One region of the Virgibacillus tibetensis genome, then DNA from elsewhere that is predicted to be linked to it. Evidence: riboswitches for the same ligand, from Rfam matches in the RefSeq annotation. Region 1 holds a riboswitch; the other holds the start of a gene.
What was found. A riboswitch is a leader RNA that binds a small molecule or an ion and turns the genes downstream of it on or off. The one in region 1 is predicted to bind cobalamin.
Positions count from the first base shown of each region.

Region 2: it holds a riboswitch for cobalamin, as region 1 does, so the genes downstream of both, QGM71_RS18630 (acyl-CoA thioesterase) here and QGM71_RS11335 (ribonucleoside-diphosphate reductase subunit alpha) in region 1, are expected to answer to the same signal.

Region 1 is NZ_JARZFX010000004.1:281,195-291,674, reverse strand. It holds gene QGM71_RS11345 (ribonucleotide-diphosphate reductase subunit beta) at 1-970, opposite strand, end outside; gene QGM71_RS11340 (flavodoxin) at 951-1,385, opposite strand; gene QGM71_RS11335 (ribonucleoside-diphosphate reductase subunit alpha) at 1,382-3,616, opposite strand; cobalamin riboswitch at 3,759-3,954, opposite strand; gene QGM71_RS11330 (LysR family transcriptional regulator) at 4,058-4,963, opposite strand; gene gdhA (NADP-specific glutamate dehydrogenase) at 5,123-6,508, shown strand; gene QGM71_RS11320 (ABC transporter ATP-binding protein) at 6,821-7,615, opposite strand; gene QGM71_RS11315 (ABC transporter permease) at 7,617-8,603, opposite strand; gene QGM71_RS11310 (ABC transporter substrate-binding protein) at 8,914-9,900, opposite strand; gene lpdA (dihydrolipoyl dehydrogenase) at 10,100-10,480, opposite strand, start outside.
Region 2 is NZ_JARZFX010000015.1:58,001-65,120, forward strand. It holds gene QGM71_RS18615 (betaine/proline/choline family ABC transporter ATP-binding protein) at 414-1,541, shown strand; gene QGM71_RS18620 (ABC transporter permease) at 1,541-2,194, shown strand; gene QGM71_RS18625 (glycine betaine ABC transporter substrate-binding protein) at 2,196-3,083, shown strand; cobalamin riboswitch at 3,730-3,915, shown strand; gene QGM71_RS18630 (acyl-CoA thioesterase) at 4,040-4,510, shown strand; gene QGM71_RS18635 (DsbA family protein) at 4,585-5,505, opposite strand; gene QGM71_RS18640 (winged helix-turn-helix transcriptional regulator) at 5,502-5,846, opposite strand; gene QGM71_RS18645 (LysM peptidoglycan-binding domain-containing protein) at 5,989-7,120, shown strand, end outside.

The DNA of each region.
Region 1 (10,480 bases):
TCGTTCCGTCAAAGTTATCCACATAAGCACGAATCCATTTCATTGGGTTATCGACATGTTCTGGGTAAATGTCATTCAGGCCCATCATGCGTATCATTTTATTTGCCCGATATTTAATATAACCAGCCATTTCATCAAGATCTATACCCTCGACATCTTCCAATACGTACGTAGACCACTCAATTTCCAGCTCTACAGATTCTTTAAAATGATCGTAGACCCATGTTATCAATTCTTCCGAGTTATGTTCAGGGTTTTCTGCTAGCGTCGCACGAAATAACTCTGCGATGAACCGCCCATGCTCTAGCTCATCCCGGTTAATATAACTAATCATTGTTGAGGTACCAACCATTTTATTATGCCGCGCTAAATTATAGAAGAATGCAAAGCCTGAATAAAAGAACATTCCTTCCAATAAAGAAGTGTAGACAAGTGTTTTCAAAATATTTTCCACACTTGGGTCATCAACAAAATCGTTATATTGCTTAATTAAATTCTCATTCCTCTTTAGCAAAACAGGATCTTTTCTCCCCAGCTGAAACGCCTCGTTCTGTTCATCAAGTGATACGATGGATGATAATACATACGAATAGCTTTCATTATGAACCGCTTCCTGTTGTGCAATGACTGCCATAATGGATTGAACAGACGCATCTGTCGCATACAACGATAAAAGCAATGCAGTCCTTGTCTGTGGTCCATCTAATGTCGAGAGTAATCCAATTATTTTTAAATAAGCATCTTTTTCCGATTTGGTTAAGGAGGAGAACTGCTTTACATCTCCTGCCATGTTAACCTCATCTGCCTGCCAATAATTACCGATAAGCCGCTTATATATTTTATACCAATGTGGGTAAGCTATATCATTCCAGTTCAATATACCGCTTGATTCCCCACCGAATAGACCTGTAGATTTATTCGGATGCAGTGGCTCTAATGTTTTTGCTCTTTCAAGCAAGGTTTTTTGCATGATGTAGCACTCCTTCTACCCATTTACTTACTTTTTGTTCCTGGCTTCCTCTTGGGGACTGTTCAATTTTCAATCCAGCCCATTTACTGTCATAAAATGCAGCAAGCTTATCTACTGCTTTACAAAATAAATTGTCCCCGCCAAATTGGGTATCACCCGTCCCGAACACGGCAACATTTGCTGGTTTATACCCTACCTCCCAGACGAAGTCCTTGAATTCATCTGGTGTTTTCCCCATATCCCATGTAAAAGTTCCCATAAAAATATAATCATAATCAGAAGCATCAATCGGCGGGTCAATGCCGATTCGATGTCTATCAGTTTGAAAATCCTCTGTGACCAATTTGTTTGAAATAATCTCTGCTACTTCTTCCGTATTTCCGCTATAAGACAAATAAGCGATTAATGCCTTCAACTTTCACACCACTCACATTCTTCGACATCATTTGAGGTGGAACGAACATAGTACGTAGTTTTCAGACCTTCTCTCCATGCCTGAAGGTGAAGATCTAGTAGAACTGACGCCTTTATTGTGTTTGGCACATAAAAGTTAAATGAAAGGCTTTGGTCAATATGCTTCTGCCTTGCTGCATTTTGTTTAATCGACCAGCGCTGATCAAGAATATAAGCAGATCTCCGGTAATTATCATAGGTTTTATGTGAGAGATCAGGTGCCGTAGTTGGAATTTTAAAATCCTTTTTCTCCTCGTTGTAAAACGCTTTAAAGATCGGATCAATACTTGCAGTTGAGCCAGCTATCATTGCTGTTGTCGAGTTCGGGGCTACTGCCATCAGGTAGCCATTTCGCATCCCATTATCCTTTACCTCATTCATTAGCGATACCCATTTATCATCCGTATAGCCTTTTGCAGTAAAGTAGGATCCAGTACTCCACTTACTACCTTCAAAAGATGGATAAGCCCCTTTTTCCTTGCTTAACTCCATACTATTTTTCACGGTTAAATAAGCTATTCTTTCATACAATTCATCAGCGTATTCAACTGCATTTTCTGTTTCCCATTTAATGTTTTTAAGTGCGAGCAGGTGATGCCAGCCGAATGTCCCGAGTCCTATTGCCCGATACTTCTGATTGGTAAGTTGCGTCTGTTTAATAGGTAATGTATTTATATCGATTACATTATCCAGCATCCGAACCTGAATCTTTATTAATCGTTCCAGCACTTGATCTGGAACTGCTTTTCCTAGATTAATTGAGCTCAAATTACAAACGACATAATCGCCTGCCTTGTACTTTTTGACGATTGTATTTTCATTCTCAACGAATTCTTCCATAAACTCTGTCGGTGATTGATTCTGGGTAATTTCAGTACATAAATTAGAACAATAAATCATTCCTTTATGCTCATTACTGTTTTGCCTGTTGACTTCATCACGATAAAACATATATGGTGTGCCAGATTCAAGCTGTGATTTCATAATCCGTTTCATCAGGGCGATAGCAGGCACAGATTTTTTTGAAAGAAGATCGGATTCCACACACTCCTTATATTTCTTTCGCCACACTCCATCGCCTTTTTCTTCATCAAAGAAATCCTCCAAAGAATATCCCATAACCTGACGTACTTCATGCGGATCGAATAAATACCAATCCCCACGCTTGTCCACCTGCTCCATAAAATAATCCGGCAGGCATACACCTGTGAATATATCATGGGCACGCATACGTTCATCCCCGTTATTCAATTTAAGATCAAGGAAATTCTCAATATCAATATGCCATATATCTAAATAAATAGCGATTGCGCCTTTTCTTGTCCCCAGCTGGTCCACGTTAACTGCCGTGTTGTTTAATTGCTTAATCCATGGCACAACTCCGCTGGACATCCCTTTATAACCCTTAATCGCACTCCCGCGTCCGCGGATCTTCCCCATGTATACGCCAATGCCTCCCCCATTTTTGGAAAGCTTGGCAATATCGGTATTACTGTCATAAATCGATTGCAGGCTGTCATCCACAGTATCAATGAAACAACTGGACAATTGACCGTGTGTCTTACCTGCGTTAGTCAAGGTAGGGGTGGCGACCGTCATATATAGATTACTCAACGCCCAGTACGCTTCTGCCACATGCTGTTTACGGTGTGCAATGTCTTCATCCTGCATAAGGTACATTGCAATAACCATCCAACGCTCTTGTGGTAATTCGTATGTATTTTTATTATGATCTGTTGCAAGGTATCGTGTAGAGATGGTGTATAATCCTAAATAGTTAAATAGCAAATCTCTTTCCGGTTCCATTATTTTTTCAAAATAACTGACTTCTTCTTCTTCATATTTTTCAAGAATGTTTCCAGCATAAATACCCTTTTCAGTCAGCGTGCTAAGCAGGTCATAAAAATTGCCATAACGTGCCGCAGGATCATAGTCACGGTTTTCTGCTGCTTTTCGATATAGATCCTGTAAATATATTCTGCTTGCCAGAAAAGTCCATTCGGTATTTGCCTCATCAATATTTTCCAATGCATTTTTCACCAATACATCCGTAATTCGCTCCAGCGATGCGTCCGGTTGAATTGTTTTTAAAGCTTTTTCCTTATATTTTTCTGTATCGATGACTAAATCAACTGCTGCATTGTCAATAATTTGAATAAGATCCTCTTTATTCGTTGTAATCGTTGTAAGCATGATAGAACCTCCTTTAATATAAACCACGGTAAAATGGGGGTTAAACGTAAAAAAACCGCTCTTCCCCCTGGGTGAACGGTCATAAAACGACAGAATTCATCTATCTGGAACTCTATCGCTTCATCTTCTCTCACCCCGGAGAAATGAAACTACAAGTTTTGGCAGGTCTCCTGACTCGTGCTTCCAACCTACTAAAGCCCTTCCCGTAACGATGCCGCTAAGCACTCGATACAGTGGAATACTCGTTCGTCCACACTTACAGTTGCGGGGGCAGTTCCAGCATTTCACTGGATTCCCTTTTAAGACAGATAATTGTCACCTAACTTGTAACACTATATATAGTACTTGATTAGTATTAATTACCAATATATTGTATGTAAAGCCTATCATATTAAATAATAGAATGCAATCAAGAAACAATATTTTTATACATTTACACCATTAATTTTGAAAACTTTCCAACCGTTTGAAGAACTCTTGTAGAAATTCATAGAAAAGTTTCTCTGTTGGTAAAAGTTTACGATCTGCCGGTACGATAACTCCAACCGTTCGAGTAATACTCGGATCAGTAATAGGTATACTAACTGTTGCACGGGGCAAACTATCCACTAATGTAATTTCCGGGATTAGCGATACACCCAGCCCTGCGGAAACGAGCCCCTTAATTGCATCAATATCCTGGCCTTCAAACACGATTTCCGGCTCGAAGCCTTGTTGTTTACAGGTATCTGTAATCAGATCACGTAAAACATATCCTGAAGGAAACATAACAAATGGCTGCTTCCGCAATTGATTAAGCTTAACCGTCTTCTGGTCAGCAAGGGGATGGCTTACTGGTATAAGCCCTACAATATTTTCTGTAAATAGAATTGTTGCTCTCAATTTCTTTTTATTATCGGGAATAGGGCCTAGTATCGCCATATTAATATCCCCTTTTATAACGCCTTTTTCCAACTCATAATAAGAATCCTGCTTTAATTTAAATTTCACATGTGGATACCGATCTCTGAAAACCGAAATGGCTGTAGGTAAAATGTAAGTGGCTAGGCTTCCTGGAAAACCAATGTGGATGGTTCCTTTTTCTGGGTCCGTATATTCTTCTACAACTTGTCTGGCATCGTCAATTACATTGATTGCCTGCTCCATATGATCTAAAAAAACACGTCCTATTGGTGTTAGCCTTACATTACGTCCTTCTCGTACAAATAGGTCCACACCAAGCTCTGCCTCTAGATTAAAAACTTGGCGACTTACTGCAGACTGTGCTACATGTAAAGAATCAGCAGCTTCTGTAACATGCTCTCGCTTAGCAACTTCAATAAAATACTTAATTTGTCTTAATTCCAAGAACATCACCTCTATCTCTATTATCTCATATCAGCATTGATTATATCTACAATTCATATTGTTTAGATTGATTCCTTGCTGTAGAATTGTAACGGAATATTCTATAATTTACGTTTTATAGTGATACCTAATATATAAGAGGAGGTCCAAGTTGCCATTATGAATTTATTAAAAAATAAACAAGACGCAAATGACCTAACAGACGCACAAACGTATATGAATCAAGTTTATGAGTCGGTTGAAATACGTAATCCTAACGAAAAGGAATTTCTGCAAGCTGTCCGTTCCATCTTCAAATCCCTACTCCCTGTCTTCACTAAAAACCCTACATATATGGAAAAAGGTATATTAGAGCAACTCGTTGAACCAGAACGTGTAATAACCTTTCGTGTTCCATGGGTAGATGACAATGGTATGGTAAAAGTAAACCGTGGTTTTCGAGTGCAATACAATAGTGCACTTGGTCCCTATAAGGGTGGATTACGCTTTCATCCGTCCGTTAATTTAAGTATTGTAAAATTCCTGGGGCTACAGCAGACGCTTAAAAACTCGCTTACAGGGCAACCTATCGGCGGCGGAAAAGGTGGAGCTGACTTTGACCCAAAAGGGAAATCTGATAATGAGATCATGCGCTTTTGTCAAAGCTTCATGACTGAACTTGCAAAGTACATCGGTCCAGATACTGATATTCCAGCAGGTGACATTGGTGTTGGTGCTAAAGAGGTTGGATATATGTTTGGTCAGTATAAAAAGATCCGTGGCAGCTTTGAGGCAGGGGTTTTAACAGGAAAAGGCCTCGGTTATGGTGGCAGTCTCGCACGAAAAGAAGCAACCGGTTATGGTGCAATATACTTTGTTGAAGAGATGCTAAAGCAAAAAGGGTTGTCCCTCAATGGGAGCACGCTAGTTGTTTCTGGATCAGGAAATGTATCGATCTACGCTATGGAGAAGGCAATACAACTAGGTGCAAAGGTAGTTGCCTGCAGTGATTCTGATGGGTATATATTCGATGAGAATGGTATTGATATAAATACAATTAAACAAATTAAAGAAGAGGATAGCAACAGAATCAATGAATATTTATATACTCATCCTCAAGCCCAGTATTTCGATGGCTGTTCAGGCATCTGGTCCATTGCCTGTGATGTTGCGTTACCTTGTGCTACACAAAATGAAATTGATGAAAATGCTGCCACTCAGCTAGTGGCAAACGGCGTTAAAGCAATTGCTGAGGGAGCTAATATGCCTAATACGTCAGAAGCGATTGACGTGTTTCTGGATAACGGCATTTTAGTGGGACCATCTAAAGCTGTAAATGCTGGTGGTGTAGCGGTTTCCTCTCTGGAAATGGCACAAAACAGCATGCGAATGTCCTGGAGCTTTGAAGAAGTAGATGCACAGTTGCAGGGGATTATGAAAACCATTTATCAAAACTGCATCATTGCTGCAAAAGAATTTGATCAAGAGGGTAATCTTATAGCAGGTGCTAACATTGCAGGATTTCAAAAAGTAGCTGATGCAATGATGGAACAAGGTGTTGTTTAATTAAAAAATACGGTTGAGTGTATAAGTTCGCTCCGGCAGAATACTCCATCTTCCATGACACATGCTGTTTTGACGTACATTTCGTTCTAGTGTCGGCGTTGGTCATAGGTCTCGCAGACAGCCCGCTAGAATGCGAAGGGTATTTTCGTATCGGAGTCGCCAGTTTCGAATTACGTCGCAGTTTATATCAACAAATACTTTAGAAAACAGGATTAGCATGCGGTTATTTTATTTCGCATGTTTTTTCTGCTGTCTAAAAGTAAAAAACACAGGAACAAATATATGCTCCTGCACTCATATAACCTATAAGCCTTAACCTAATACTGCACGATCACTCTCAAACTGTTTTCCTCTTATTCGCTTAAATTCCTGAAGCAAGTCTTCAATAGTTAGATTGCGCTTTTCTTCCCCTTGCACGTCAAAAATGATTTGTCCTTTATCCATCATAATTAATCGGCTGCCTAAATCCAGTGCCTGTTGCATATTATGTGTCACCATTAGTGTGGTTAAGCCGAATTTACTTACGACATCTCTTGTAAGTTTTGTAATTAACTCTGCCCTGGATGGATCCAATGCAGCAGTGTGCTCATCCAGCAGCAAAATGTTTGGTTCAGTGAAAGTAGCCATTAATAGTGAAAGCGCCTGTCGTTCCCCACCAGAAAGAAAACCAACCTTGGCTGATAAGCGATCTTCCAACCCTAAATTCAATGTGGTCAAGTATTCTCTAAACAAATCTTTACGCTTTTTGGTCACTCCTGGTTTTAGCTTTCTTTTTTTATTTCGAGCATAAGCCATTGCTAAATTTTCTTCAATTGTCATTGACGGCGCTGTCCCTGCCATTGGGTCTTGAAATACGCGGCCTATAAAGGCAGAGCGCTTATATTCAGGCAGGTATACAACTTGCTTGTCATTAATAAATACATCACCAACGTCGGGTGCCTGGTTTCCGGATACCACGTTCATCAACGTTGACTTCCCGGCTCCATTACTTCCGATAACTGTAACGAATTCGCCTTTTTTCAATTCCAGATTAATGTCCTGTAATGCTTTCTTTTCATCTGGTGTACCTTCATTAAAAGTGGTTGAAATGTCCTTAATTTTAAGCATGCTATACCCCCTCTGCTTTTTGACGAGTTAGCATGGCACGTTTTTCCATTCGTCGCTTTTTTTCTTTCCGTGCCTGAAGTACTTTTGGTGCAACCAATGCTCCAATAACGAGTAAAGCCGTGATCAGCTTCATATCCCCTGTATCCAGGAAATCCACACGAAGTGCCAGGGTTACTACAACTCGGTAAATAATAGCCCCACCGATGACTGCTATTGTAGCTATTGCAATTGTTTTCGTACCAAACAGTGCCTCACCTATAATAACAGAGGCAAGACCGATAATGATCATTCCGATACCCATACCCACGTCAGCAAATCCCCCATGTTGTGCAATTAAAGCTCCTGACAATGCGACTAGTGCATTGGAAATCCCAATACCAGCTATAATCAGTGAATCGGTGTTAGCTGAAAGACTTCGGATCATTTTCTTATTATCTCCTGTAGCCCGAAGCGCCAGACCAACTTCTGTCTTTAAGTAGTAGTCTGTCAGCAATTTAATAAGAATTGTGATTATTATCATAACCAGCACAATTGACCATGTACCCGGTACCCGTTCCATACCCATTGATGTTAATAACCCATTTAAAAATGAGTCTATCCCAGTACCTTCCCAAGCAGATCGTAATTGTTTAAAAACAGTAGATTCATTTAAAAGAGATAACGTAGGTTGACCCATTATTCGTAAGTTAATAGAATAAAGAGCAATCATCATGAGAATCCCTGATAACAGAGCGTTAATTTTCCCTTTTGTGTGAAGCACCCCTGTTATGCAACCTGCCAGAAAACCAGCGAGTGCCGCCAGTAATGTAGCTATAACAGGAGGTACTCCATTCATAATTGAGATGGCAGCCACAGCAGCCCCCGTAACAAAACTTCCATCCACCGTTAAATCAGGAAAATCTAAAACGCGGAAGGACAAGTAAACTCCTAAAGCCATAATTGCATAAATTACTCCTGATTCTACCGCGCCAAATAGTGCAATAAACATGATGCTGTCCCCCTTCTCGCTCATTTTCCGAATAAAGAGGTTGGGACAAAAGAAGAATTATTCAGGAAAATCCGAACATTAATGCCTGAGCAAATGTACCGCTTCGGCAAAATACTCCGCTTTCCGTGGGCACGGCTTCAGCTAACTGTGTGAAGAAGAGCACTTCACACAGTGGATCTTCAGCTCGTGCTGTTCCCACAGGAGTCTGCGTATTTTGCCTACGCTAAGTTCCAATTGTTCGGATTCTCATTCTTCCCATTTAGTTATGTCCCAGCCTCTTTACTTAATCATTTCTCGTATAGTCTGTTCTTTATTCTGTCTCTATAAATTGTGCATCGTTATCCCATGCATCATTCCAGTCGATGCCCTGTTCTTCAGCTGCTTGCTTATTAATAAATAACTGAATCTCAGGTGGGTACTCTACAGGGAAATCCTTCGTTGTCTTATCACCTTTTAATATTTCCGCTGCCATTTCTCCTGTACGGTAACCAATTGTATGGTAATCAATTCCATAAGTAGCAAAACCGCCTTTAGCTAATGAATCGGGCTCTCCAACGATTAAAGGAATATCTTGTTCGTTAGCAACACCGACCACACTGTCCAAAGCGGATACAACCGTGTTATCTGTTACCACATAAATAACATCCGCTTCTCCAACTAATGTGGTTGCAGCCTGTTGTACTTCAGCGGAGTTAGCTACTGTTCGCTCTGTAAGATTCAGACTGGTCCCTTCAACTGCCGCCTGTACAGCTTCAATCTGTGTAACAGAGTTTTGTTCACCTGCATTATAAATTAGTCCTACCGTAGATCCTTCAAAATACGTGTCAATAAAAGTAACCGTTTCTTTAATTGCATCAGGATGAAGATCCACTACACCGGTAATATTATCACCAGGTTCATCCATCGCGTCCACCAGTCCTGCATCCACTGCATCTGTAACAGATGTAAAGACTATCGGGATATCACTAGTCGCCTGTAAAGCTCCTAGTGCACTTGGAGTAGAATTGGCAAATATCAAATCTACATTATCTGCTACAAAGTTATCAGCAATAGGCTTCACATTATTTTGATCCCCTTGGGCACTTTGCAGATCATACTCCACATTTAAACCTGCATCCGCCAACGCTTCCTTAAAACCTTCGTAGGCCGCATCAAGTGAAGGGTGCTCAACGATCTGGGTCGCCCCTATTTTGTATGTTTCCCCGTCCGACTCTGATGAGGCATCATCCGAGCCACATGCAGCCAACACTATTCCACTAACTGCCAACAACATTAATAATTGTAGCCATTTTCTCATTTTATTTTCCCCCTTTTTTTATATAAAAATTAAGAAAATTATAACACAGTGAGTGATTTAATCAAGTAGTAATTTTGTACTAGCCAGAATCGTGAGAGCTAAGCATTAGCAACGATGATTGGAAATCTGTTGGCATTACACTATGAATGCGTTTTTAGGTCTTCTAAGCTCACTTAAAAGAAAAATCCTCACGAATTAGTTATTGCTTCTGCGGTGTAATGTGTATTGCATGTCCGATTAACGATTCTACTGCCTCCATTAAGCCTTCATTCATACTAGGATGAGCATAGTTTGGGAATATAACATCCTCTTCCTTACCTGCCATTTCAAGTAACTGAACAAACACAGCTGACAATTCTACAGCCCCTTCACCTATCATGTGAACCCCTAGGATAAGATCATTACGCGTGTCAGTAATTACTTTTATAAAGCCATCACGCTGATTGGATATCATTGCATATCCATTACTACCGATAGGGAATTGGCTGATGCGGGCAACTAGACCATGGTCGTGCACCTCCTTTTCAGTCAGTCCCACCGATGCTATTGGTGGAATTGTATGAGCAACAACAGGCAGAAA
Region 2 (7,120 bases), on a different contig from region 1:
AAAGAATTATCCATTATAGAAAATGCTGAGTGTGAGAGGTAACGTTTAATGAGTTGAGGATACAGTCTTAGGGGTTCTCGTTACCAATCAAATGGCTTCCTCTTTATTCGACATTTTTCTACATTAAATGATAATAATTTCAATTCAGATAACTGAATTTGCAGATAGCAAGAGGAAGTGGAAGGCATCGAGAGGATCCATAACTTAATGCTTGGTCTGATGCTGAGTATATCCAAATGGTAGAGAATATAAGCTTAATACACAGATTGTGCACTTTGTAACAAATTAATTATAGCTGTATACTTTACATAGAGTTAAGTTTCACATAAACCTTTGTATAGCAAAGGGGTCCCTGCGTATACTAGCGCATATGGGAGCTTTTTTTTTTGGTGGAAATTTCATAGGGGGTAACCATGTTAAAATTTGAGAATGTAAGTAAAGTTTATAAGGACGGGTTTAAAGCAGTAGATAACGTTAATTTTGAAATATCTGAAGGAGAACTCGTTGTTCTCATCGGACCCAGTGGATCTGGGAAATCAACCACAATGAAAATGATTAATAGAATGATTCCACATACAAATGGAAAGATCTCTATTGATGGGGATGACGTTACGAAGTTAAATGCAGCAGAATTGCGACGTAATATTGGTTATGTCATTCAACAAATTGGTCTATTTCCTCATTACACAATTGAAAAGAATATAGCAATTGTTCCCCAGTTAAAAGGGTGGGATGAACAAGATATCAAAAAAAGGGTGAAAGAGCTCCTGGAGATCGTCGGTCTGGATCCACAAGTATACAGTAATCGATATCCCAAGGAATTATCTGGTGGACAGCAGCAGCGTGTTGGTGTTGCACGGGCGCTAGCATCCAATCCCAATATTATCTTGATGGATGAGCCATTTGGTGCTCTTGATCCAATTACAAGGGAACAATTACAGGGTGAGTTGATTTCCTTGCAGCAAAAACTTAAAAAGACAATTGTCTTTGTAACCCATGATATGGATGAAGCATTAAAGCTGGGTGATCGAATTGCTATTATGAAAGATGGAAGTTTACTTCAAATAGATACCCCGGAGAAATTATTGCACGAACCGGCCTATGGTTTTGTGGAAGAGTTCATTGGAAAACATCGAATTATTCAGAACCCTGAACTTATGTCAGTTAGAGATGTAATGAATGAAACTGTATTAACATCGCTTCCGAATCGATCTCCTGAAAAGTCCTTGGCAATGATGCGCAAGAATAAAAAAATGATGTTAGTTGTTGTGGACGAGGATGACAAAATGATGGGAATTGTGTCTGCTTATGATTTAATAAAGAAGATGAATGAAATTAAATCAATTGAAGAAATCTTGCTACCATCTGAACCATATCTCATGAGTTCGCAAAGTGCTAAGGATGCCATTGTAATGATGTCAACAGCGTCACTCGGTATAATTACGGTTCTTGATGAAATGAATAAGGTAGTAGGATTAGTGACTCGTGGAACATTGCTTTCCGCACTGTCCAGTCAGTGGACAGAATTGGAGGCAAAATAATGAATAACTTAAATTTAATGGAACAAATCATTCAACAGACACAAATGCGCTGGGCAGAGGTACTTGAGGCGACGTTTGTTCATATACAACTCGTATTTTTTTCTATGCTTATGGCAGTAATACTAGGAGTTTTATTAGGTATTCTCATTACACGGGTTCCATCGCTGGTTCCATTCGTATTAGGTGGAACAGGTATTATGCAAACTATTCCCAGTCTTGCAGTACTTGGGTTTTTAATACCTGTGTTTGGGATTGGTGTTAAAACCGGTATTGCGGCATTATTCTTATATTCATTATTACCGATTGTTAGAAACACCTACACAGGCATTAAAGATGTTGATAGTGCAACAATAGAAGCGGCTAAAGGAATGGGTATGACGAGCAAGCAAATATTATTTAAGGTTGAGCTTCCTTTATCTGTTCCCATTATGATGGCTGGTATTCGTACAGCTGCTGTTATTAACGTTGGTAATGCTACATTGGCAGCCTTTATAGGTGCTGGTGGACTTGGAGACTTTATTTTCTTAGGCATTACCAGAGGAATAGATGGTTTAATATTCTTAGGAGCTATTCCAGCTGCTATCTTAGCAATTATGCTTGAGTTTATCTTCAACAAGCTTGAACGTTGGTCTACACCAGAGGGGTTGAAATAGTATGAGTAGAAAAAAACTAATTTTGCTATTTATGACTTTCATTACTGTTATACCACTCTCAGGATGTATATTAAGTACGGATGAATCAATTACTGTTGGTTCGAGAAATAACACGGAAAGTATCATCTTATCAAATATCATCGGACAATTAATTGAAGATAAAACAGATGTGAGTGTAATCTATCGAGAAAACCTCGGAGGTTCTAATGTTGTTTGGAATGCAATGATGAATGGCAGTATTCAGATAATACCAGATTATACAGGAACAATTGTGATTACGTATTATGGTGAATCTCCTGGAACAGCTGAAGAAACACTGGTGAAAACAAAGGAACTCGTGTCAGAGGACGGTATTAGAGCCTTTAATACTTTTGGATTCAATAATACGTACACATTAGCATTTGATGAAGCAGAAGCAGAGAGACTTAATATAGAAACCTTCAGTGACTTTGCAGAAGTTTCCGACCAATATACACTTGGGGCAGTTTTTGAATTCATTGATCGTCCGGACGGGTTGCCCGGATTTAAAGAAGAATATGATCTTGAGTTTAAAGATGTTAGAGGTATGGACCATGGAATGATGTACCGCGCCATTGATAGTGGCGAAGTGGATGTAATCAATTCCTATACAACAGATGGTCAATTACAAATATATGATTTGAGAGTACTCGAAGATGATCAGTCTTACTTTCCGCCTTATCACGCGCTCCCTCTAGTTTTGGAAGAAACACTAGAAAAATATCCTGAATTGGAAGAAGTATTGCAACAGCTGGAAGGTAAAATTGATGAGCAAGCAATGCAAACTATGAATGCTAAAGTGGATAATGAAGGCATGATGGTTGATTTGGTTGCAAGGGAATTTTTGGAGGAATCAGGTTTAATTGAATAATAAAGATGGATATTGAATCGGCTGTTTTGTAAATTTTGTTGGCTATTAATTGTCGTAGTTGATAAAAAGACGACGTAATGAAACCCTTTATTTTATGAAAAAAAACTTAACAACTAAAAAGAGGAGGCCCTCTTTTTAGTTGTTTAATTTTTACTGTTAACGAGATTGAATCAGCGATTACCCTTTTGGGCTTGAAAACCGTCCATTCTGGTCTGCACGCGATTCGCTGACCGCTGCATCTGCCTTCATTCAGCGTTTGGACCACTTTATCCAGTGCTTATTCAGCTTAATCCCGCGTTCGCTTCACTTTATTAAGCGTTTGTTCAACTTAATTCCGCGTTTAACCCGGTTCATTCAGCGATCAAGCATTTGAGGTATGAAAACAGGGCCATTCAGGCCTATACACGTGATTCGCTGACCTCTCTGCATCTGGCTTCATTCAGCGTTCGGACCACTTTATCCAGCGCTTGTTCAGCTTAATCCCGCGTTCGGACCACTTCATTCAGCGATCGACCTTGGGCGTGGTGTATTTCCGGGACGGTTAGCTATGCCAGTAACTACTTCCATCGTACTTTATATGTTTTGTGTCAAAATAACAATCTTTTAGAAAACAGCCTAATCAAATAATGGTATACTTAATACAATTGAATGATTTTTGCCTTATGGTGACTTTAAATAAAAGTTGAAAAGGGAAGTTGGTTTAATTCCAACGCGGTCCCGCCACTGTAAAGATGAGGACACTTTCATAGCCACTGTTTCGTAACTAGAAGCGGGAAGGGGAAAGGGTTTGATGATTCGTAGCCAGGAGACCTGCCATGGGGAAGAACATTTTTATCCTACGGGAAATAGGAGGATGTTGCGATATCAACTTTCATACAGATGAAATAATTTTTGCTCGCAATTTTAACATCTTCTATTAAGGGGATGTTTTTTGACTTTTTAGGAGGTAATTTACAATGGAAAAAGTAGCTATTAATGATTCTAAAACAATTCAGACCAGGTTAGTACTACCACCAGACACCAATCATTTAAATACAATTTTCGGAGGTAAAGTGTTAGCTTATATTGATGAAATTGCTGCACTAACAGCAATGAAGCATGCAAAAAGCTCAGTTGTTACTGCCTCAATAGATTCAGTAGATTTCCTATCATCAGCAAAGGTTGGTGATTCTTTAAAATTAGAAGCATTAGTAACGTATACAGGTACAAGTTCCATGGAAGTTTATGTAAAGGTAACTGCCCATGATTTAATCAAAAATGTTGAGAGATTAACAACGGAGTCATTCTTGACCATGGTAGCAGTGAATGAACAAGGAAGACCAGTACCAGTACCAAAAGTGTATCCTGAAAATGAAGAGGAAAGAAAGTTACATATGACGGCCCCTTCTCGAAAGGAGAACCGTGTAAGGCGAGCTGCTATAAGATAAGTATACGCTTGTAGAAGAATGTTATAAAAAAACAGTTTCAACCTTCACATAGGCTGAAACTGTTTTTAGTAATTTTATTTTCTTTCAAAATAAGTCTCCCCAAGAATTACTTTCTGATTGTAAGTATCGAGTGGAAGCCCTTCTTGAACAAAGGTATCGGCTTCATCTTCTTGAAGATCATACAATACTTCAATCTCTTTTGAGAATAATAAATCCTCATTTTCAAAAAGCGAAGAAAGTGCAGGTAGAGGTTTGGGTTGAATTTCTTTATCACCCATTACCTGCTTCAATCCATTGGCATATTCCTGTAATGTGCGTGCCCCAACAAGTTTCACGCCCTTATTATCTTGATTAACCATAATGATTGTTGGGAACCCTCTCGCACCAAGCTTTCCAGCTAGTGCAAAGTCCTGATTTAAAAGGTCCTGTGAGCTTGAAAGGTTTGCTTCTTTTACAGTTTCCGCACCGTTTAGGCCAAGTTCATTTACTATTTCAATTAATACTTTGTCGTCACCAATATTTTTATTAAAGGCAAAGACAGCTTCTCTTGCCTTACGTAAAAATACAGTAGCTAGATGTTCATCATGTTTTTGCACCACTTTAAAAACACGGGATGGCGGAAAAGATGATTGAACTGGGTCGTCATACCATAGTGATCCATCAATTGGCATACGGGACTGTTCACCAACTTCTCTCCAGTGTTCGGCAACGTCTGAGGGACCAGTAATTCCGTTTTTTACATCGGCAAAACCGCCTCCCCATTTTTCCAATAATCCACCCATAACTGTTTTGAATTGAAAATATTGATCATACTGCTCAACAAAACGGCGGAGAACCGGTTCAAGTGCCCAGCAATGAGAACATATAGGATCGGTTACATAATAAAGATCAATTGTTTTTTTCGGGTTTAGATCAATTATTTCCATTGTGTCATCTCCTGCGTCTCCGCAAATTCCAGTTTCAAGATCACAAATCATATTATTTTTATTATTCATTTTAATTTCTCCTCACCTGTATTTTCTATCGTTATATAGTGCTGTGCCCATTCCTGGATAGGTTGTAGTGCATTAGCAAGTTCCTGCCCTTTTTCTGTTAATTTATATGAAATAACTACAGGAGAAACCCCTACCACCATTTTATCTATTAATCCGTATTCCATAAGTTCAGACAGCTTCAATGAAAGTGCTCTGGAAGTTATACTACTGAAGTCCCTTTTAATTTCGGAAAAATGCGATGTATTATCTTTGCAAAGTGACAAAAAATGTATGATTTGGCCGTTCCATTTTCTGCCTAATATTTGGAAAGAAGCCTCAATATATGGACAAATATTAATCATAATCACCCCTTTGATATATTAAGTATATCAAGTATAAAAAATAAATCAAGTATAATTATTATACTTGATTTATTTAAATAATAACAGGACAACTGATAATTGAATATAGTGATATGCAGATCAGTTTACTGGGGGAGATTAGATGCAAATTCATGTTGTGCAAAGCGGAGATTCACTATGGAGGATCTCACAGAACTATGCTACGGATATTAACCAGATTATTTTAGTCAATCAATTAGATAATCCTGATGTTCTTGTAATCGGACAGTCACTAGTTATACCAGAGGCAAACCGTGAATATGTTGTTCAACCGGGAGATAATTTATATGCTATTGCTCAGAGGTATAGTGTAACGGTTCAAGAGCTTGCGGATGCCAATAATATTACCAACCCATCGCTTATCTATGTTGGTCAATTGCTTCACCTGCCTTATTATCCTCATGTCGTACAATCAGGAGAAACACTATGGTCAATTGCCCAGAGATATGGAATAGAGATTGAACGCCTGATTCAAGTAAATAATATCGCAAACCCCTCATTAATTTATTCAGGTCAGACGATTCGTATTCCAGCTGCATTAAAACCTGTGACAGAAGTAAATGCATATACAACACAAATGGATGAGCAAGGCAGACAGGAAGTACTCCTTCTAGGAAGAAATTTTACGTACCTTTCACCATTTACGTACAGTATTACAGCCGAAGGGTCAATAACTGAATTACAAGATTTACAAGTTATCGAAGCGGCTCGTGCTACCACAACTTCACCACTACTAGTATTGACAAATTTTGTGGAACAAAGCTTCAATTCCGATATAGCAGCTACTATTCTTCGCAGTTCAGACTTACAAAATACGTTGATTACCAACTTGTTAGATACAATGAGAGCAAAGGGCTATACGGGTTTAAACATTGATTTTGAATATGTTTATCCGGAAGACCGAGAGAATTATAATGAATTTCTACGTAGGGCAGTTGCTAGATTACACCCGGAAGGATTTACAGTCTCCACAGCTCTGGCACCCAAGATTAGAGAAGATCAGCCAGGTTTGCTTTATGAAGCCCATGACTATCAAGCACATGGAGAAATCGTTGATTTTGTTGTACTAATGACGTATGAGTGGGGTTGGGCTGGTGGTGAGCCGTGGGCTATTGCGCCAATTAATGAGGTACGCAGAGTATTGGATTATGCAGTAACAGTAATTCCACCGGAAAAAATCCTCATGGGTATACCACTATACGGAAGAGATTGGAGAATACCGTGGGAAGAGGGGA